One region of the Streptomyces sp. NPDC055013 genome, then DNA from elsewhere that is predicted to be linked to it. Evidence: riboswitches for the same ligand, from Rfam matches in the RefSeq annotation. Region 1 holds a riboswitch; the other holds the start of a gene.

Region 1 (10,743 bases):
GCCCGTTCGATATGGGTGTCGGAGAGATGAAGGATCCTCATCTCTCCGACAGTAGCGGCTGGTTGGGCCTCAGCTCAGGGTCTTCAGCGACGCCGCGTCATACGGCGCCAGCTCCTCGAAGCGGCCGCCCAGCACCTTCGCCGCCCACTCGGGGTCCTGGAGCAGCGCCCGGCCGACGGCGACGAAGTCGAACTCCTCCGCCTCCAGACGGTCCAGCAGATCGTCGATGCCCTTGACCCCGGAGCCCTGGCCGGCGAACGCGCCCAGGAACTCGCCGTCCAGGCCGACCGAGCCGACGCTGATGGTGGGCCTGCCGGTCAGCTTCTTCGTCCAGCCGGCGAGGTTGAGGTCGGAGCCGTCGAACTCCGGGACCCAGTAGCGGCGGGTGGAGGCGTGGAAGGCGTCGACGCCGGCCGCGGCGAGCGGGGCGAGGATGGCCTCCAGCTCCTCGGGGGTCTCGGCGAGCCGGGCGTCGTAGGCCTCCTGCTTCCACTGCGAGTAGCGGAAGATGACCGGGAAGTCCGCGGAGACCTTCTCGCGTACGGCGGCCACGATCTCCGCCGCGAACTTCGTACGGGCGACCGGGTCACCGCCGTACGCGTCGGTGCGGCGGTTGGTGCCGCCCCACAGGAACTGGTCGACGAGGTAGCCGTGGGCGCCGTGGATCTCCACGCCGTCGAGGCCGATGCGCTCGGCGTCCGCGGCGGCCTGGGCGAAGGCGCCGATCACGTCGTCCAGGTCGCTCTGGGTCATCGCCTTGCCGGTGGGCTCATCGGCGCCGATGCGCAGGCCCGAGGGGCCGACGGCGGGGGCCTCGGCGTAGGGCGGCTGGCCCTGCTTGCGCACCATGCCGATGTGCCACAGCTGCGGCACGATCGTGCCGCCCGCCGCATGCACGGCCTCGGCGACCTTCGCCCACCCCGCCAGCTGCTCCGCACCGTGGAAGCGCGGCACCCTGTCGCTCTGCCCGGCCGAGTCGTGCCCGACGTACGTGCCCTCGGTGACGATGAGACCGACGCCCGCGGCGGCGCGGCGCGCGTAGTACGACACGACATCCTCACCGGGCACGCCGCCCGGGGAGAACATCCGCGTCATCGGCGCCATCGCGATGCGGTTGGGGACGGTCAGACCGTTGATCACGGTCGGCCGGGACAGGATCTGGGCCGCACGGGAGGCGGTGGGCTGGGTGACGGTCACGTAGGGGCTCCTGGGGAAGGGGTCTGCCTATACCGGTCAGTATGTGCACACGCATTGTTGCACCTCATTAAGCAACGGTGGGTGTGAGGCTTCGCATTCCCAGGGAGGGGCTCGGTTCTGCGAGGGCGCGCGGGGACGCCCCTTCTTTCAAGGGCGCGGGGAACTGCGCGACCAGCCACGCCCCACCCGCACCCGCCAACGCACCGAGGGCGGCACCCCCTGTCGCGAATATCGCAACTGGAGGTGCCGCCCTCGGGAAGGACGTTGATCAACCGGAGACCGAAGCCCCCGAGGTCGATCAGAAGTCCATGTCACCGCCCGGCATACCGCCACCGGCAGGCGCGGCGGCCTTCTCCGGCTTGTCGGCGATGACGGCCTCGGTGGTGAGGAACAGCGCGGCGATCGACGCGGCGTTCTGCAGCGCGGAACGCGTCACCTTCGCCGGGTCGATGATGCCCTCGGCGATCATGTCGACGTACTCGCCGGTCGCGGCGTTCAGACCGTGGCCGACGGCCAGGTTGCGCACCTTCTCGACGACGACGCCGCCCTCGAGACCACCGTTGACGGCGATCTGCTTCAGCGGGGCCTCCAGCGCGAGCTTCACGGCGTTGGCGCCGGTCGCCTCGTCGCCGTCCAGCTCCAGCTTCTCGAAGACCGCGGAGGCCTGGAGCAGGGCCACGCCACCACCGGCGACGATGCCCTCCTCGACGGCCGCCTTGGCGTTGCGCACGGCGTCCTCGATGCGGTGCTTGCGCTCCTTGAGCTCCACCTCGGTGGCGGCACCGGCCTTGATGACCGCGACACCGCCGGCGAGCTTCGCCAGGCGCTCCTGCAGCTTCTCGCGGTCGTAGTCCGAGTCGCTGTTCTCGATCTCGGCGCGGATCTGGTTGACGCGGCCCGCGACCTGCTCGGAGGAGCCGGCACCGTCGACGATGGTGGTCTCGTCCTTGGTGATGACGACCTTGCGGGCCTTGCCCAGGAGGTCCAGGGAGGTGTTCTCGAGCTTGAGACCGACCTCCTCGGAGATGACCTCGCCACCGGTGAGGATGGCGATGTCGTTCAGCATCGCCTTGCGGCGGTCACCGAAGCCCGGGGCCTTGACGGCGACGGACTTGAAGGTGCCGCGGATCTTGTTGACGACCAGGGTCGACAGGGCCTCGCCCTCGACGTCCTCGGCGATGATCAGCAGCGGCTTGCCCGACTGCATGACCTTCTCCAGGAGCGGGAGCAGGTCCTTGACGGAGCCGATCTTGGAGTTGGCGATCAGGATGTACGGGTCGTCGAGCGACGCCTCCATCCGCTCCATGTCGGTGGCGAAGTACGCCGAGATGTAGCCCTTGTCGAAGCGCATACCCTCGGTGAGCTCCAGCTCCAGACCGAAGGTCTGGGACTCCTCGACGGTGATGACGCCTTCCTTGCCGACCTTGTCCATCGCCTCGGCGATGAGCTCGCCGATCTGGGTGTCGGCGGCGGAGATGGAGGCCGTGGAGGCGATCTGCTCCTTGGTCTCGACGTCCTTCGCCTGCTCCAGCAGGGCGGCGGAGACGGCCTCGACGGCGCGCTCGATGCCGCGCTTGAGGGCCATCGGGTTGGCGCCGGCGGCTACGTTGCGCAGGCCTTCCTTGACGAGGGCCTGGGCGAGAACGGTCGCCGTGGTCGTACCGTCACCGGCGACGTCGTCCGTCTTCTTGGCGACTTCCTTGACCAGCTCGGCGCCGATCTTCTCGTACGGGTCCTCGAGCTCGATCTCCTTGGCGATGGAGACACCATCGTTGGTGATCGTGGGGGCGCCCCACTTCTTCTCGAGGACGACGTTGCGACCCTTGGGGCCGAGCGTCACCTTGACGGCGTCCGCGAGCTGGTTCATGCCGCGCTCGAGGCCGCGCCGCGCCTCCTCGTCGAACGCGATGATCTTGGCCATGTGAAGTGGTCCCTCCAGGACTGGGGGTGATTCCTTCGGACCGCGCCCGCGCCCGCGACGGACGGCTCACATGCCTCGTGGTTCCTTGCCCCACCCGGCCTGCGGGCCTCACCGACCCGGTCCTTCTTTGTCACTCTCACCTTCAGAGTGCTAACGCCAATGATTAGCACTCGGGGTAGGCGAGTGCAAGCGGCTCTCGGGTATCGGGCGGCGCGCTCTGCGGTGCGCGAACAGGGGCGGCGGGGCCGGGGCCGGACCCGGGCAGGCCCCGGACAGGACCCGGACGGACCCGGACATGGCGAAGGGCCCGCACCCCGGGAGGTGCGAGCCCTTCGAAGAAGAACGTCGCTGCTGTTAGTCGACGCGTGCTTCAGCCGGTGGCCAGACGAACCATGTCCGCCTGCGGCCCCTTCTGGCCCTGCGAGATCTCGAAATCGACCCGCTGGCCTTCCTCCAGGGTGCGGTAACCGTCCATCTGGATCGCGCTGTAGTGGACGAAAACATCCGCACCACCGTCGACCGCGATGAAGCCGTACCCCTTCTCCGCGTTGAACCACTTGACGGTGCCCTGAGCCATGCCTAACTCCCCTATTACTGGCCCTTGCACAGATCCACACTTCGCGGATCCGGGTCAGACCTCACCCCCCATCGGTCGGGGGCGTGCGCCGGAACGCGTCGACCGCGGCTGAATGTATCTGCCCAACTGCCGTCTGCAACAGGTCAATCGGACGAGAAATCCGGGCACGACCGGTCGGGAATGTGGGGACAATTCCGCTGACTTCAGGTCAAGTCGGACCCGGCATACGGAAGAAAAGCCGCAAAAAACCCACACACTTTGGCTACTTCTTGTCGGGCTTGCGGCAGAAATCAAGGGCGGCCGACCAGTGGATCGGCGGCACGTTCCCCAACTGTACCTCGCTCAACCACACAGAATTGCCCCCTCCGCTTCTCTCACGGAGGGGGCAATTCGATGAACTCTTGGTAACCGGTGTTACCGATGGTAATGATCGGTCATTCGGTCAGCCTGTCAGCCACCCGCGACGGCCGGAATGATGGAGACGCCGGCACCGTCCGGAGTCGCGGTCTCCAGACCCTGCTCGAAACGGACGTCGTCGTCATTGACGTACACGTTGACGAACCGACGCAGCTTGCCCTGGTCGTCGAGAACCCGGGCGGCAATCCCGGTGTGGTTCTTCTCCAGGTCGGCGATGACCTCGCCGAGGTTGGCACCTTCGGCGGCGACCTCGGCCTGGCCACCCGTGTAGGTGCGCAGGATGGTGGGGATGCGGACGTTGACGCTCATACGGTGTGACCTCCGGTCAGTGTGCAAGTTCGGTGGGACGGGGCTTCTCAGACGAGACCGGCCTCGCGGAACGAGTCCAGGTTGGGACGAATCGTCGCAGTCAGCCCAGTACCGGCCACCGCGTCCAACGTCTTCAGCCCATCGCCGGTGTTGAGCACGACAGTCGTGAGGCTCGGGTCCAGCACACCGCTCTCGATCAGCTTCTTCGTGACACCCACGGTCACCCCGCCCGCGGTCTCCGCGAAGATGCCCTCCGTCCGGGCGAGGATCTTGATCGCGTCGACGACCTGCTCGTCCGTCACGTCCTCCACGAAACCACCCGTGCGGCGGGCGATGTCCAGGACGTACGGACCGTCGGCCGGGTTGCCGATCGCCAGCGACTTGGCGATGGTGTTCGGCTTCTGCGGCCGGACGACGTCGTGGCCCGCCTTGAACGCGGTCGACACCGGCGAGCACCCCTCGGCCTGCGCGCCGAAGATCTTGTACGGCTTGTCCTCGACGAGCCCGAGCTTGATCAGCTCCTGCAGACCCTTGTCGATCTTCGTGAGCTGCGAGCCGGAGGCGATCGGCACGACCAGCTGGTCCGGCAGCTGCCAGCCGAGCTGCTCGCAGATCTCGTACGCCAGGGTCTTGGAGCCCTCGGCGTAGTACGGCCGCAGGTTGACGTTGACGAAGCCCCAGCCCTCACCGGCCGGGTCGCCGATCAGCTCGGAGCAGAAACGGTTCACGTCGTCGTAGTTGCCCTCGATGCCGACGAGCTCGCCACCGTAGACCGCGGCCATGACGACCTTGCCCTGCTCCAGGTCGTGCGGGATGAACACGCAGGACCGGAAGCCGGCGCGGGCGGCGGCGGCACCCACCGCGCCGGCGAGGTTGCCGGTGGAGGAGCAGGAGAGGGTGGTGAAGTTGAAGGCGCGCGCAGCCTCGATCGCCTGGGCGACGACGCGGTCCTTGAAGGAGTGCGTCGGGTTGCCGGAGTCGTCCTTGACGAACAGCTTGCCGGCGTCGACGCCGAGCTCGTTCGCGAGGTTGTCGGCCTGGACGAGCTTGGTCCAGCCGGGGTTGATGTTCGGCTTGGTGGCCACGTCCGCGGGGACGGGCAGCAGGGGGGCGTAACGCCAGATGTTCGCGGGGCCCGCTTCGATGCGCTTGCGGAGCTCCTCGGTGTCGTAGGCCGAGAAGTCGTACGCGATCTCCAGCGGGCCGAAACACTCCTCGCACGCGAAGACCGGTCCGAGGGGTACCCGGTGACCGCACTCGCGGCAGGACAGCGCCGCGGCGGGACCAAGGTCTACGGTGGAGTCGGTGGTGCTTGCAACAGTCTGCACAGCCATGTGAGGCGAGGCCCTTTCTCCTCATCTTCCTCACGACGCATCTCGCCGTGAGACGGATTTGGCACCTTCCCTAGCCGGGAGCCTCGCGGAGACGATCGACAGTGATCGCCACGAGACCGGCTGGAGGGTTGCCGGGGCTTCATCGGGCCGTTTCCCTCTGCCCCTCTGGATGAGCTGTATTCGGTTGTCAACTATGGGCGACCTCGGACATGCGATGGTCACCCGCGTTGTTCAAGACTGTAACCGAAGGCCAGGACAGTTGAGATAGTCGTCCGAACCGCGAGATGGATCACACGATTACCTGCTGTGATCACGACAGTGAGGAGTCGCCGACTGTGCTGGAAGAAGTCGAGCGCTGGCTGAGCACCCGCTCCTGGTCCGCGACCGATCGCCCGCTCCACCACATACTCGCCGCCAAACAGCGTTCGGGCCAGTCGGTCTCCGTCGTGCTGCCCGCGCTGAACGAGGAGGAGACGGTCGGCGACATCGTCGCGATCATCCGTCACGACCTCATGCAACAGGTCCCGCTGGTCGACGAGATCGTCGTCGTCGACTCCGGGTCCACGGACCGCACCTCCGAGGTGGCCGCCGCGGCGGGCGCCACCGTGGTGCACCGGGACGCGATCCTCCCGCGCATCCCGGCCGCGCCCGGCAAGGGCGAGGTCCTGTGGCGCTCCCTGCTCGTCACGACCGGGGACATCGTCTGCTTCATCGACGCGGACCTGAAGGAGTTCTCCTCCGACTTCGTCTCCGGGATCGTCGGCCCGCTGCTCACCGACCCCGGGGTCGACCTGGTCAAGGGCATGTACGACCGTCCCCTCGGCGGGGCGGCCGGACAGGGCGGCCGGGTGACCGAGCTGATGGCGCGCCCGCTGCTGAACATGCACTGGCCGCAGCTGGCCGGTTTCGTGCAGCCGCTGGGCGGCGAGTACGCGGCCCGCCGCTCCCTGCTGGAACAGCTCCCGTTCCCCGTCGGGTACGGCGTGGAGCTGGGCATGCTGGTCGACGCCCTGCATCTGGTGGGCCTCGACGCGCTGGCGCAGGTGGACGTGGGCGTCCGCAAACACCGCCACCAGGACGGACAGGCCCTGGGCCGGATGTCCGCCGCGATCTACCGCACGGCCCAGCTGAGGCTGGCGCGCGGCCATCTCGTCCGGCCGGCGTTGACCCAGTTCGAGCGCGGCGAGGACGGGTTCGAGCCGCGCACGTACTCCGTGGACACCGAGGAGCGGCCGCCGATGGTGGAGATCGCCGAGTATGCGAAACGGAAGGTCGCATAAAGCCACGTACCGGGTCATACGCCGGGCAGGGCCGCTGATCGTATACGGACCGGCCACTGAGTGGAACCGCACGTTTGAGCGTTTCCGGGCCGGGCTAGGTTGAGGCGTATGGCTTCCACGCAGGGTGCTGCCAAGGTGCTGGTCGCGTCGAATCGCGGCCCGGTCTCGTACGAGGTGCGCGAGGACGGCTCGCTGCACTCCAAGAGGGGCGGTGGCGGACTCGTCTCCGGGCTGTCGGCGATCGGGCCGGACGCCGACGCCCTGTGGGTGTGCTCGGCGCTGTCCGACGGGGACCGGGAGGCGGTGCGGCGCGGCGTCGGCGAGGACGGCGTCCTGATGCTGGACGTCCCGGCCGACGTGCACGCGGACGCGTACAACGGCATCGCCAACTCGGTCCTCTGGTTCGTCCACCACATGCTCTACCAGACCCCGCTGGAGCCGGTCTTCGACGCGGAGTTCCGGCGCCAGTGGGAGTCGTACGAGACCTACAACCGTGCGTTCGCGCAGGCGCTGGCCGACCGGGCCGCGCCCGGGGCGGCGGTGCTGGTGCAGGACTACCACCTGTGCCTGGTGCCGGGGATGCTCCGGGAGCTGCGGCCGGATGTCCGGATCGGGCACTTCTCGCACACGCCGTGGGCGCCGCCGGAGTACTTCTCCATGCTTCCGGACGACATCCGCTCGCAGCTCGTATCGGGGATGCTGGGCGCCGACCGGCTGGGCTTCCTCACGTGGCGTTGGGCGCGGGCGTTCATGGCATGCGCCGAGGCCGTGGACCGCGAGCGGTTCTTCCCGTCGTGGCCGAGCGGTGCCCCGGCGTCCGTCCAGCACACGGCGACCGGGCGTCCCCCGTTGCGGACCACGTGGATCGGTGTGCACGGCCTGGGTGCCGACGCGGAGTTCCTGCGCGCCCGCTCCCACGAGGCCGATGTCGGGGAGCGGATCGCCGCGCTGCGTTCGGAGATCGGCACAGCGCCGGACGGGACCGCCCGCCGGACCGTCGTCCGCGTCGACCGGACCGAGCTGTCCAAGAACATCGTGCGCGGCCTGCTGGCGTACCGGCAGCTGCTCGACGACCACCCCGAGTGGCGCGAGCGGGTGGTCCACGTGGCGTTCGCCTACCCCTCCCGCCAGGACCTGGCGGTGTACCGGGACTACACGGCCGAGGTCCAGCGACTGGCGGACGAGATCAACTCCGCTTACGGCACGGCGACCTGGACCCCGATCGTCCTCCACGTCAAGGACGACTTCGCCCGCTCCCTGGCCGCGTACCGCCTGGCCGACGTGGCTCTCGTCAACCCCATCCGGGACGGCATGAACCTCGTCGCCAAGGAGGTGCCGGTCGTCTCCGACGAGGGCTGCGTCCTCGTCCTGTCCCGCGAGGCGGGCGCCTTCGCGGAACTGGGCGAGGACGCGATCGCCGTCAACCCCTACGACGTGATCGGCACGGCGCGGGCTCTGCACGAGGCGCTGTCCATGGGTCCGGAGGAGCGGGCGGAACGCTCGAAACGGCTGGCGGAAGCGGCGACGGCACTGCCGCCTGCGCAGTGGTTCCTGGAGCAGTTGGGGGCGTTGGAGGACGGGGAGGCGGGGGCGGCCGCCCGGGGGGAGTGAGCGGCGGAGCCGGATTCGCCCGGTTCAGGTTGCCTGGTTCAGGTTGCTTACCGGCGATCGTCGGCCGCGGCTAGCTCACGGCGTCTGCCTGCGGCATCGGTACGTGGCGGCGATCGCCCGGTTCAGGCCGCCCGCACGGCGATCACTTGAACCAGGCCGCCTGACCGCGAACGCTCACACCAGTCGGCCTCACGGCGACCACCTGCCACAGCCCGCCTGACCACGACCGGCTGCAGCGGCTTACCTCGCCCCGGCACGGACGACTAGCGGCAGCAGCCTCCACGACGCGATCGCCCCGTTCACGCCGCCCGCACGGCGATCACTCGGATCAGGCCGCCTGACCACGACCGACTGCGGCAGCGTGCCTCGCGGTGGCCCTCTGGGTCAGGTTGCCTGCGTGGCGATCGCCTGGAGGAGTCGTACGACGCCCTCCGGGCCTTCGACCACGACGTCCGCCCTCTCCGAGAGTTCGGTGACCTCCTCGCTGCCGCTGCAGACCAGGAGGCCGGGGGTGCCGTCGGAGCGGAGTTTGCCGACGGCGGCGTAGGCGGGGAGGTCGCCGAGGTCGTCGCCGGCGTAGAGGACGGACTCGGCGCCGAGTTCGCGGACGTATTCGCTCAGCGCGACGCCCTTGTCCATGCCGGGTGGGCGGAGTTCGAGGACCATGCGCCCCGGTTCGACGATGAGGCCGTTGCGGGTGGCGAGGTCGGTGAGCGGGGCTCGGAGGGCGTCGAAGGTGCCCTGGGGGTCGGGCGCGCGGCGCGTGTGCACGGCCAGGGCGTGTCCCTTGTCCTCGATCCAGGTGCCCTGCGCCGCGGATTCGAGAAGGTCCGGCAGGGCGGCGCGGACTGCTGCGACGCCGGGGTGGGGATCGGGGGCGGTGACCTCGCCGCTGACGGCATCCCAGCGTTCGGCTCCGTAGTGGCCCAGCACGACGAGGTGCTCCAGGCCCGGGGTGTCGGCGAAACCGCCGTACTTCACGGCGACCTCGGCCGGGCGGCCGGTGATCACCGCGACGGCGGCGACCTTGGGCGCGAGTGCGGCCAGGGCGGGGATGGCGTCGGGGTGGGCTCGGGCCTTCTCGGGGTCCGGGACGATCGGGGCGAGGGTGCCGTCGAAGTCCAGCGCGATGAGTGAGTGCGCCGGGTGGGTGAGGATGGCGGCCAGGCCGTCGCGGCCGGGCTGCGTCGTGGGGGTCGGGAGATGATCCTTGTGACTGCCCATGGGGCGACCTTATCCGGGAACGGGGGCGGGCCGGGGAGGGGCTGAATTTCCAGCGCCGGTCCAGGCAATCCAGCCCGTCCGGCGTTTGAGGACGAGGCCGTTCAGGCCGAAGCGGGGGTCTGGGGGCGGCAGCCCCCAGTGACGGGACAGGTAGGGGCGGCGGAGGCAAAACCCCCTGCCGCACCGCCGCGCGTCACCGCTCCCCCCGCCGCCCCTCCCGAACCCGCCGCAACCGATTCACCGTCACCGGATCGTGCGCCAGCGCCCGCGGATCATCCAACAGCGCGTTCAGCAGCTGGTAATACCGCACCGGAGCCAGCCCCAGCCCCTCCCGTATCGCCCGTTCCTTGGCCCCGGGCCCCGAGAACCCCCGCCGCTCCAGCGCGAGAATCGCCCGCTCACGCTCGGCGAGATCGGCGGCCTCGGGCTGCTCCTGGTCCATGTGCCGCACCGTAGCCCACCCCACTGACAGCCGAACCGGCAGCGAACCGACAACCGAACCGGCCGGAAGCTACTCCGCGCTCTCCGCCCGAGTGGCCCCTGACTGCAGCTGCCCCAGAATCGCCGACGGGCTCCCCCCGGACGTCACCGTCCTGCCGATGCTCTTCTTGACGTCCGCGCTCACCGCGGCCCAGGACGTCCGGCCCACCGGATAGAGCTCGGAGAGCGGGAGCTGGTCGAGGAAGGGCTTGAGGGCGGCGTCCTGGTCGGCCCCGGCCATCACCGTGGAGGCGGAGTTGGTGACGGGAAGCAGGTTGTACTCCCGGGAGAAGTCCAGGACGTTCTGCTTGCCGTAGGCGAAGTCGAGGAACTCCCCCACCTGCTCGGCATGCCCGTTCTGCTTGAAGGCCATCATCCAGTCGGCCACACCCA
Region 2 (10,743 bases), on a different contig from region 1:
CCTTGTCCACCGCGTTGCACCAGCGGCAGCGCACCGACTCGATGGTCTCACTGAGCACCTCGCGCTCCTCGACCTTGGGCTCACCGGCCAGATCGAGGTGGACGTACTCCACGACCTTCGACGAACGCGTCACGTCGAAGCGCGTGAGGTTGCCGCAGAGGGTGCAGCGCCACCGCGTCGTGGTGGTCGGCAGGGGAACCGTCATCGTGACTGTGCTCTTTCCTTCTAGACCTTCTATTGTCCGCGACGCGCCGGGCCCCCGGTGCGTGTGGCTCGTAACCCTACGGCCTGGCGGGTACCCACCGCCCGTCCGTCCGAGGCGGCGAGGCGGTCTGTGCGCGTGCGTCCTGTTACGTCATGCTCTGTGTCCATGATCGGCAACTGGAGCATGGCGCATTTCGGGACTCGGTTCGGCAGGGCGGGCCGATCGGTCCGTGCCGTCCTGCGGTCCTCGGCGCCGGTGACGTACGTGCTGATCGTCCTGTGCTGCCTGATCTTCCTGATCGGCCCGGCGGCGGGACTCAATCCGGCGTACGGCTCCGGCGACGAGCTGCTCGCCGCTCAGCGGGCCTACTTCCACCGCTGGGGTGTCGTACCCGCGGAGCTGTTCGAGGGGGCGCCCCGGGCCGTCCTCACCCCCGCGACGGCCCTGTTCGTGCACGGCAGCTGGGTGCACCTGCTCGGCAACATGCTCTTCCTCTACGTCTTCGGCGTGATGACCGAGGAACGGATGGGCCGCGTCCAGTTCACGCTCTTCCATCTGGGCTGCGGCTACCTGGCCCTGCTGGGCTACGCGGCCGCCAACGACGACTCCACCCAGTCCCTGGTCGGCGCGTCCGGGGCGATCTCTGCGGTCCTCGGCGCGTTCCTGTTCCTCTTCCCCGGGGCGCGGGTGACAAGCCTGCTGCCGTTCCTGCTCTTCCTGCCGCTGCGCTTCCCGGCCTGGGTCGTGCTGCCCTTCTGGGTGGCGCTGCAGTGGGTGGCGGCGGGCCGGGCGGACCAGGGGCCGGGGGTGGCGTATCTGGCGCACCTGGTCGGGTTCGGCCTGGGCTTCGGCTTCGCGTGGGCCCGCTTCCGGCCTGCGACTAGAGTGAAGGCCGCCCCAGCTCCGGCCTCCGAGGGAGAGAACCAGCCGTGATCACCGCGATCGTCCTCATCAAGACCAGCGTGGACCGGATTCCCGAGATCGCGGAGCGGATCGCTTCGCTGGAGAGCGTCACCGAAGTCTTCTCGGTCACCGGTACGTACGACCTGATCGCCATGGTGCGGGTGAAGGAGCACGAGGACCTCGCCGAGGTCATTCCGGGCCGGATCAGCAAGATCCCCGGGGTGGAGGGGACGGACACGCACGTGGCGTTCCGTACGTACTCGCAGCACGACATCGAGGCCGCGTTCGCCATCGGGCTGGACAGCTGAGAGCGGCCACCGCCCGATCATGAAGAGTTCTTCATCCTGGGCTCATCCTCGGGGCCGGGCCTAGGCCGCAGGATCGGCCGCATGGTCTTCTCGCACCGGATCGCGGCGCTGGCCGCCGTCGTGGCGATCCCCCTCGGCATCGCGGCGACCAGCTTCGCCCTCACCGACAACCCGGAGTCCCCCAAGGTCCCGGCCAAGGTGGAGCTGGACAGCGGCTCCCCCACACCGACCCCGTCGCGCCCCTCACCGACCCCGAGCGACGAGGTCGTCTCCCGGCCCCCGGTGACAGACGGCCCCACGGGCGACGACGATGACGACGGCCCCGACCGGGAGACCGGAGACGACGACCGGGGCGAGCCCGGGGACGACGGCTAGGGGTGTCCTGTCGAGAGCTTTCAGGGGGTCGGCGAGTGACGACGGCGCGGCTCGGATCCTGCCCACCGGAGGCGTGTGCGCCGGCGGGCGGGCACACGGCGTCCGGTGCACGGACGGGGCAGGCACGGTTCCGCCCGGGTCGGGCTTCCGGTCCCGGACCCGGTGCTTCGCGGCCGACCCGACGCGCGCCCGCAGCGGCCCGGTGCGCCCCCTGCTCACCGGACCCCACGCCGTCGCCATGACCCGGACGACACCCCCCGATCCCGTGCGCCGCCGGATCTCCGCGCGGGTCCGCATCCTGCTCTGGCTGCTGCTCGTCATGGCCGTCGGGCTGGTGTCCGTGGCGACGACCACGCGGTCGATCCTGTTGCGGGACGTCGATCACCGGGTGAACGGGCTGCTCGCCCAGGAGGCGGGCGAGTTCGCGAACTTCGAGGAGCGGGGCGTCGACCCCGAGACCGGGCGGCCGTTCACCGACCCGTCCCGGCTGCTGCGCGAATTCCTGGTGCGCCAGTACGCCGATCCGGACGAGGAGCTGATCGGTCTGGTGGGCCGGGCGGGCCGGACCCCGGCACAGTTCATCCAGCCGCGCGACATCCCCGTCGCCGTTCCCCTGCACGAGGACGCCGACGCCCGCCGCCGCATCTTCGACTCGCCCGACGCCACCGGCACCGTGCACCGGGCGTCCGGCGAGATCCGCTGGGCCAAGGTCACGGTCGTCCGGGCCGGCGGCGAGGCGGAGGCGGCGTTCGTCGTCGCCTTCCACCCGGGACGCGAACAGGCCGCCGTGAACGCGGAGTTCCGTATCCTGCTCGCCATCTCCGGGGTCGCCCTGCTCATGATGACCGGCATCGGCTGGGCGGTCTCCGGGCGGATCCTCAAGCCGGTGCGGCTGGTGCGCACCGCGGCGGCACAGCTCACCGAGCAGGACCTCACCCGCCGTATCCCGGTGCACGGGCGCGACGACATCGCCGCGCTCGCGGAGACGTTCAACGCGATGCTCGACCGGCTGGAGCGCGCCTTCGCCGCCCAGCGCGAGTTCGTCGACGACGCGGGCCACGAGCTGCGCACGCCGATCACCATCGTGCGCGGGCATCTGGAGCTGATGGGCGACGACCCCGCCGAGCGCGAGGAGACGATACGCCTGGTCACCGACGAGCTGGACCGGATGAGCCGCATCGTCGAGGACCTGCTGCTGCTCGCCAAGGCCGAGCGCCCCGACTTCGTCACCCCCGAGCCGGTCCAGCTCGCCGAACTCACCGCCGACGTCTACGTCAAGGCCCGCACCCTCGGCGAACGGGACTGGCAGCTCGCCGAGGTGGCCGACGTCGAGGCCGAGCTGGACCCGCAGCGGATCACCCAGGCGATGGTCCAGCTGGCCCAGAACGCCGTGCAGCACACCGCGCCCGGGCAGACCGTCCGGATCGGCTCGCGCACGGACGGGCCGGGCGTCGAGCTGTACGTCGCCGACTCCGGGTGCGGTGTCCAGCCGCAGGACGGCGAGGTGATCTTCGAACGGTTCCGGCGCGGCACGTCCCGCCGGGGCGCCCGCGGCTCCGGAGCCGGGCTCGGCCTGTCGATCGTCCGGGCGATCGCCGAGGCGCACGGCGGCCGGGTCCGGCTGCGCGACACCGACGGCGGCGGCGCCACCTTCGTACTGGCACTGGGAGAGGCACACACGTGAACCGCATTCTCATCGTCGAGGACGAGGAAAGGATCGCCTCCTTCGTCCAGAAGGGGCTGCGCTCCAACGGCTTCACCACGACCGTCGTCGGCGACGGCGACGCCGCCCACGAGTACGCGCTGACCGGCAGTTTCGATCTGGTGGTCCTGGACATCGGCCTGCCCGGCCGGGACGGCTTCACCGTGCTGCGCGAACTGCGCGAGGCCCGGGTGACGACCCCGGTGATCGTGCTGACCGCACGGGACTCGGTACGGGACACGGTGGCCGGTCTGGAGGGCGGCGCCGACGACTGGATGACCAAGCCGTTCCGCTTCGAGGAACTGCTCGCGCGGGTCCGTCTGCGGCTGCGTACGGCGGCCCGGGCGCCCGAGGTGACGGTGCTGCGGTCCGGCTCGCTGACCCTGGACCTGCGCACCCGGCGGGCGCGGGCCGACGAGCGGACCGTGGACCTGACGGCCCGTGAGTTCGTGCTCCTGGAGCTGTTCCTGAGGCATCCGGGCCAGGTGCTGTCCCGCGAGCAGATCCTGTCGCACGTGTGGGGCTACGACTTCGACCCCGGCTCCAACATCGTGGACGTGTACGTGCGGGCCCTGCGCAAGAAGCTCGGGGCCGAACGCTTCGAGACCGTGCGCGGCGTGGGGTATCGCCTGTCTGCGTGAAGTCCCTTTCATGTGGGGCTCATCGACGGCTAACGGCCCAGGTGAACCCTGGATGACGTGACCCTGAACCTCCGACTGGGCGTCGGCCTCTGCGTCGCGCTCTCCCTGTGCGCGCTGCTCGCCGTGCCCGGCAACTTCGCGGGCCTCGGCACCGACGCCCGCCTCACCCTCGCGGTGTTCGCCCTGGCGACCTGCGCCTGGATCGCCACCCCGGTCGACGACACCTACATCGCGCTGGGCGCCGGACTCGCGCTCACGGTGACCGGGGTGATCAGCAGCGACACGCTCTTCGGCACCCTCGGCGACTCGACCGTATGGCTGCTGATCTGCGCCTTCGTGCTGGCGGCCGCGGTGACCCGGACGGGGCTCGCGGGACGGGCGGCGGCGTTCCTGGTCGGCGGGGCGCGCACCGTACGGCAGCTCGTGCACCTGACCACGGCCGCCCTGGTCGTGACGGCGTTCGCGGTGCCGGCCACGTCCGGCCGGGCCGCCCTCGCGCTGCCGGTGTTCCTGGCGCTCGCCAAAGCGCTGACCGACCGGCGGCGGCTGGTCGTGATGCTGGCGCTGCTGTTCCCGACCGTGATCCTGCTGTCGGCGGTGGCGACCCTGATCGGCGCAGGCGCGCATCTGATCACCGTCTCGGTGCTGTGGCAGGCCACCGGCGAACGGATCGGCTTCACCGAGTGGCTGCTGCTCGGCCTGCCGCTGGCCGTGGCGTCGTCCCATCTGGCCGCCGAGGCCGTACTCCTGACGACGACTCGACGCGCGGACCGCAAGGGCCCCGTGCGCATCACCCCCGAGCAGATCCAGGAGCACAGCGACGAGCCGGTCACCGGCCCCTGGTCGCAGGCCGAGAAGCGGTGCGCGCTGCTGCTCGGCACGGTCGTGATGCTGTGGTGCAGCGAGCCGCTGCACCGGGTTCCGCCGGCCGTCGTCGCGCTGATCGGCGCGGTGGTGGCGGCTTCGCCCGCCCTGGGCACCGTGCACCTGAAGGACGCGCTGAAGACGGTGCCCTGGTCGCTGCTGCTGTTCATGGCGGCGACGATGGCGATGGGTGTGGCACTCGCCGACTCCGGGGCCGCGAAATGGCTGGTGGCCGAGTTGCCCACGGGCGTCAGCCCGCTGCTGTTCCTGACCGTGGTGATCGCGATCAGCACGGCGGCCCACCTGGTCCTCCAGTCCCGCTCGGCCCGTTCGTCGGTGCTGGTGCCGCTGGTGGTCGCGGCGGCCGTCGGCGCCGGCGTCAACCCGGTGGCCGCCGCGCTGGCGTCCACCGCGGCGGCGGGCTTCTGCCACACGCTCCCGGCCTCCGCCAAGCCGGTCACGCTCTTCTCCGACCTTCCCGGGACCCCTACCTACACGCCGCGCGACCTGTTGCGGCTGTCCTCGGTGCTGGCTCCGCTGACGGCCGCGCTCGTCCTGCTGTTCGCCGTGGCGGTGTGGCCACTGCTGGGCGTTCCACTGTGAGTGCCGCGTCATGCCGTCCGGTGGATGCGGCGCCGTTGTGGCTGGTCGCGCCCCGCGGCGGAGCCGCATATCGATACAGCCCCGCGCCCCTAGGTGCGCTTCCCCTCGGGGCGTTGCAGCCTCGACGACCTGTTGAGGAGATCCGATGCTGACCCGAGTCGTAGTAGCCCCCAGTGGGTTCAAGGAGTCCCTGTCCGCCCAGGCCGCCGCCGATGCCATCGCGGGCGGCGTCCGACGGGTGCTGCCGGACGTCGTGATCGACCTGATCCCGCTCGTGGACGGCGGCGAGGGCACCGCCACCGCGCTGGCCGCCGCGACCGGCGGGCGGCTCGTCGCCCTGCCCGCCACGGGACCGGTGGGCGAACCGCTCGGCACGCATTTCGCCCTGCTCGGCTCCCGGGACACCGCGGTCGTCGAGATGGCCGCGGTGGCCGGGCTGTCCCTCGTCCCGCGCGCCCTGCGCGACCCGGGCGCCACGACGACCTACGGCGTCGGCGAGCTCATCCGCGCCGCGCTCGACACAGGCGTACGGCGCATTCTGGTCGGCTGCGGCGATTCGGGTACGTCCGACGGGGGCGCCGGCGCCCTCCAGGCCCTCGGTGCCCGGCTGCTGGACGCCGACGGCTTCGAACTTCCCCGCGGCGGACGTGAGTTGACGCGGCTCGCCCGGATCGACCCGTCCGGCCTTGACCCGCGCCTGCGGGACGTCGATCTGCTGGTCGCCTGCAACCCGTACAACGTGCTGTGCGGCGAGCGCGGCGTGGCCCGCGTCTTCGGCCCGCAGAAGGGGGCGACACCCGCACAGGTCGAGCATCTGTCGGCCGGCCTGGAGAACTGGGCGGACGTCCTCACCCGCGACCTGGGGGCCGTGGGCACCGACCTGCGCCACGGCCCCGGCACCGGAGCGTCCGGCGGCCTGGGCGCGGGCCTCGCCGCCCTCGGCGCCAGGCTGCTCCCCCGCTTCGACGTGCTGCTCGACCACCTCGACCTCGACGCCCGCCTCGCCCGCGCCGACCTGGTCGTCACCGCGGAGGGCGCCCTGGACCACCAGACGCCCCGCGGCAAGGTCCCGGCCGAGGTGGCCCGCCGGGCCAAGCTGTACGGCCGCCCGGTGCTCGCGCTGGCGGGCACGCTCGGCGAGGGTGCGCACGACGTGCCGGGCGTGGACGCGTACAGCGGCATCCTGCCGGCCCCGATGGCCCTGGCGGAGGCCCTGGTGCGGGCCTCCGAACTCCTCACGGACGCCACCGAACGCGCCCTGCGGATGATCCTGCTGGGCGCCCGGCTACCGGCTCACGCGGAGGTGTCCGGCACGCAACGCCCGTCCTCCGTGCGGTAGTTCCACCGGGCGCCGTCCGTCACGAGCTCCCGCACGGCGTTCACGAACCGCTCGACGTGCTCGTCCGGCGTGCCGGCCCCGAAGCTCACCCGGATGGCGTTCAGGGACTTCTCGCCGGGCGCCGCCTCCGGTGCCCCGCACTCGCCCTGCGTCTGCGGGTCGCTGCCCAGCAGGGTGCGGACCAGGGGGTGGGCGCAGAACAGACCGTCCCGCACCCCGATGCCGTACTCGGCGGAGAGGGCGGCGGCGAAGTGGGAGCTGTTCCAGCCCTCGACGACGAAGGAGATGACGCCGACGCGCGGGGCGTCGTCGCCGAAGAGGGAGAGGACCCGGACCTCGGGGACCTCGGCGAGGCCCGCGCGGACCTTCTCGATCAGGTACTGCTCACGGGCGACGAGCGTGTCGAAGCCGGCCTCCGTCAGCGCCTTGCAGGCGGAGGCGATGGAGTAGGCGCCGATGACGTTCGGCGAACCGGCCTCGTGGCGGGCGGCGCTGTCGTGCCACTCCACGTCGACGCCCCCGTCCCCGCGCCGCGACACCTTCCGCGAGGCACCGCCGCCCGCGAGGTACGGCTCCGCCGCGCGCAGCCAGTCGGAGCGGCCGGCCAGGACGCCGGAGCCGAACGGGGCGTACAGCTTGTGGCCGGAGAAGGCGACCCAGTCGACGTCCAGGTCACGCACGCTCACCGGGTGGTGCGGGGCCAGCTGGGCGGCGTCGAGCACGATGCGGGCGCCGTGCGCGTGGGCGGCGGCCGCGAGCTCCCGTACGGGCCACAGCTCACCCGTGACGTTCGAGGCGCCGGTGACACAGACCAGGGCCGGGCCGTGGCCCCCCTCAATCGACACAGTGCGGTCGGCGAGGGCGCGCTCCAGGGTCTCGACGGCCTGGCGGGGGGTGCGGGGCGCGTTGAGGTAGGTGACGCGGGCGTCGCGCCACGGCAGCAGGGAGGCGTGGTGCTCGGTCTCGAAGACGAAGACCTGGCAGTCGGCCGGCAGGGCGGCGGCGAGGAGGTTCAGCGAGTCGGTGGTGGACCGGGTGAAGATCAGCTGGTCGTCGGGGCGGCAGTCGAGGAACTCGGTGACCGTCCTGCGGGCGTTCTCGAACAGGTCGGTGGAGAGCTGCGAGAGGTAGCCGGCCCCGCGGTGGACGCTGCCGTAGTACGGCGCGTAGGCGGCGACGTCGTCCCAGACGCGCTGGAGGGCGGGGGCGCTGGCGGCGTAGTCGAGCGCCGCGTAGGTCACCTCGCCGCCGGTGACGAGCGGGACGGTGACATCACGACCCAGAACGGGCAGGGAGGCACAAACGGACTGGTCGGCGGCAGCGGTGGAGACAGACATGGCGAACTCCCGTGAGGGGCATGCCGGTTGAGCGGCATGCGAGAAAGAGAAAAGGGTCTGCGGAGGCGGGGCTCTGCGGCCCTATCGCATTCGCTTGCTCACGGAAGACTCCCTCGAACGACCAGGACCCCTGGTTTCGAGAGGGGCCCGCGCTTGCCGTAGACCTCGCTGCCTACGACCTGGTCTTCACCCGGGGCACCCCGCCACGGACGGAGGGTTGCCGGACAGTCGGCCGGGGCCTCATGACTGTCACTCATGACCTGGTCCAATATCCTGCCACACGATCTTCGGCTCGCAAGGCGCAGTCCAGGATCCGGACTGCGCCCTGCGTCACATCGTGCGCGACTCAGGTGTTGCTGGCCGCCACCCAGCGCTCCAGCGTCCGCTTGGCCGCCCCCGAGTCGATCGACCGGGCCGCCTTCGCCATCCCGAGCCGGATCTGCTCGGCGAGCGGGGCGCCCGTCTGCTCCAACGCCACCAGCGCCGCCGCCGAGTTGAGCAGTACGGCGTCCCGCACCGGCCCCGGCTCGCCGTCCAGCAGCCGCCGGGCGACCTCCGCGTTGTACGACGCGTCCGCGCCCCGCAGCGCCTCCACGGGCACCAGCTCGAGGCCCACGTCACGGGGGTCGAAGGCCTCCTCGGTCACCTTGCCGTCGCGCACCACCCACACCCGCGAGGTGGCGGTCGTCGTCAGCTCGTCGAGGCCGTCGTCGCCCCGGAACACCAGCGCGGACGAGCCGCGCTCGGCCAGGACGCCGGCGATCAGCCCCGCCATCCGGGTGTCGAAGCAGCCCACGGCCGAGGCGGTGACCCGGGCGGGGTTGGTGAGCGGGCCGAGGAGGTTGAACGAGGTCGGAATCCCGAGGTCCCGTCGTACGCCACCGACGAACCGCATCGAGGGGTGGAACTTGGCCGCGAAGCAGAAGGTGATCCCGGCCTCGTCCACCACCCGGGCCACGCCCTGGGGCGACAGGTCCAGGTTGATGCCGAGCTTCTCCAGCACGTCGGACGAGCCGCTCGCCGAGGACGACGCCCGGTTGCCGTGCTTGACGACCTTCGCGCCGGCACCAGCGATCACGATGGCGGACATCGTCGAGATGTTCACCGTCTTGGCCCGGTCCCCGCCCGTGCCGACGATGTCGACGGCCGGTCCGGGGATGTCCAGGGGCTGCGCGTGGGCGTACATCGCCTCGACGAGACCGTTGATCTCCTCGACGGTCTCGCCCTTGGCTCTCAGGGCCACCATGAAGCCGGCGATCTGGGCGTCCGAGGCCTCGCCGCTCATAAAGCGGTCCATCGCCCATGCCGTGTCGCCGGCGCTCAGGTCCTGTCCGCCGAGCAGGGCACTCAGTACCTCGGGCCAGGAACGGCCCGCCGCGGTGTCGCCTCCAGCGGGGGTCACAGCGCTCATAAGCCGCTCCTGGGTCGGTTGTGGTGTCCCGCACTGCGGGACGTGAGTCTCAACGGGTCCACCCTATCCAGCCCGCAGACCCGAAGAAGGGCCCCGTCCGAACCCCGGACGGGCCCGTACACGGCCGAAGGCCCCGTCCGGACAACCGGACGGGGCCCTCAACCGTGGCGTAGCTGGCGCAGCGTCAGTGGTGGCCGTGGCCGCTCGTGATCTCCTTGTACTCCTCGACGGTCGGCTTGGGGATCTGGCCGTCCTCGCCGAAGTACGACTTGCTGAGCTTGGCGCGCAGCTTCTCGGAGCCCTTCACCTTGCGCTCGACGCCGTTCTCGTCGACCGTCGGGCCGATCTCGAGCGGCTTGTACTGCTCGTGCGCGGTGAGGGTGTGCAGCGCGTCCTGGCTGAGCGGCTCGTGCACCTCGATGAACTCACCGTGCGGCAGGCGCTTGATGATGCCCGACTCGCGGCCGTGCAGCACCTTGTCCTTGTCCCGGCGCTGCAGGCCGAGGCAGATCCGCTTGGTGACGATGAACGCGAGGACCGGTCCGACGAAGAAGCCGATCCGGACGAACCAGGTGACCGCGTTGATCGACAGGTGGAAGTGGGTGGCCCACAGGTCGTTGCCACCGCCGACCAGGCCGATCATGTACACCGTGACCCAGGCGACGCCGAACGCGGTGCGCGTCGGGGCGTTGCGCGGACGGTCCAGGATGTGGTGCTCGCGCTTGTCGCCGGTGACCCAGGACTCGATGAACGGGTAGAGCGCGATCGCCATCAGCACCAGGCCGAAGAGCACCAGCGGGATGAACACACCCAGGACGAGGGTGTGACCCCAGAAGTTGACCTCCCAGCCCGGCATGTACCGGACCAGACCCTCGGCGAAGCCCATGTACCAGTCGGGCTGGGCGCCGGTGGACACCATGTCCGGACGGTAGGGACCGATGGCCCAGATCGGGTTGATCTGCGCGACCGCCGCGATGACCGCGATGACGCCGAAGACCAGGAAGAAGAAGCCTCCGGCCTTGGCCATGTAGACCGGCAGCAGCGGCATGCCGACG

The links. Region 1 has a riboswitch for S-adenosylmethionine ahead of thrC (threonine synthase). Riboswitches for the same ligand answer to the same signal wherever they lie in the genome.
Region 2: linked by a shared signal. The riboswitch ahead of ACWGDB_RS12725 (aminotransferase class V-fold PLP-dependent enzyme) and the one ahead of thrC (threonine synthase) in region 1 are both predicted to bind S-adenosylmethionine.

The regions. Positions count from the first base shown of each region.
Region 1 is NZ_JBSGVW010000005.1:34,227-44,969, reverse strand. It holds gene ACWGDB_RS08260 (metallophosphoesterase family protein) at 1-41, opposite strand, end outside; gene ACWGDB_RS08255 (NADH:flavin oxidoreductase) at 70-1,197, opposite strand; gene groL (chaperonin GroEL) at 1,496-3,118, opposite strand; gene ACWGDB_RS08245 (cold-shock protein) at 3,489-3,695, opposite strand; gene ACWGDB_RS08240 (MoaD/ThiS family protein) at 4,146-4,421, opposite strand; gene thrC (threonine synthase) at 4,469-5,755, opposite strand; SAM riboswitch class I at 5,774-5,931, opposite strand; gene ACWGDB_RS08230 (glucosyl-3-phosphoglycerate synthase) at 6,091-7,035, shown strand; gene ACWGDB_RS08225 (alpha,alpha-trehalose-phosphate synthase (UDP-forming)) at 7,144-8,646, shown strand; gene otsB (trehalose-phosphatase) at 9,031-9,870, opposite strand; gene ACWGDB_RS08215 (DUF3263 domain-containing protein) at 10,064-10,312, opposite strand; gene ACWGDB_RS08210 (ABC transporter substrate-binding protein) at 10,382-10,743, opposite strand, start outside.
Region 2 is NZ_JBSGVW010000008.1:28,686-39,428, forward strand. It holds gene ACWGDB_RS12685 (hypothetical protein) at 1-205, opposite strand, end outside; gene ACWGDB_RS12690 (rhomboid family intramembrane serine protease) at 371-1,138, shown strand; gene ACWGDB_RS12695 (Lrp/AsnC family transcriptional regulator) at 1,135-1,416, shown strand; gene ACWGDB_RS12700 (small secreted hydrophilic protein) at 1,498-1,791, shown strand; gene ACWGDB_RS12705 (ATP-binding protein) at 2,030-3,475, shown strand; gene ACWGDB_RS12710 (response regulator transcription factor) at 3,472-4,134, shown strand; gene ACWGDB_RS12715 (SLC13 family permease) at 4,198-5,601, shown strand; gene ACWGDB_RS12720 (glycerate kinase) at 5,747-6,940, shown strand; gene ACWGDB_RS12725 (aminotransferase class V-fold PLP-dependent enzyme) at 6,895-8,277, opposite strand; SAM riboswitch class IV at 8,422-8,538, opposite strand; gene trpD (anthranilate phosphoribosyltransferase) at 8,624-9,688, opposite strand; gene qcrB (cytochrome bc1 complex cytochrome b subunit) at 9,873-10,743, opposite strand, start outside.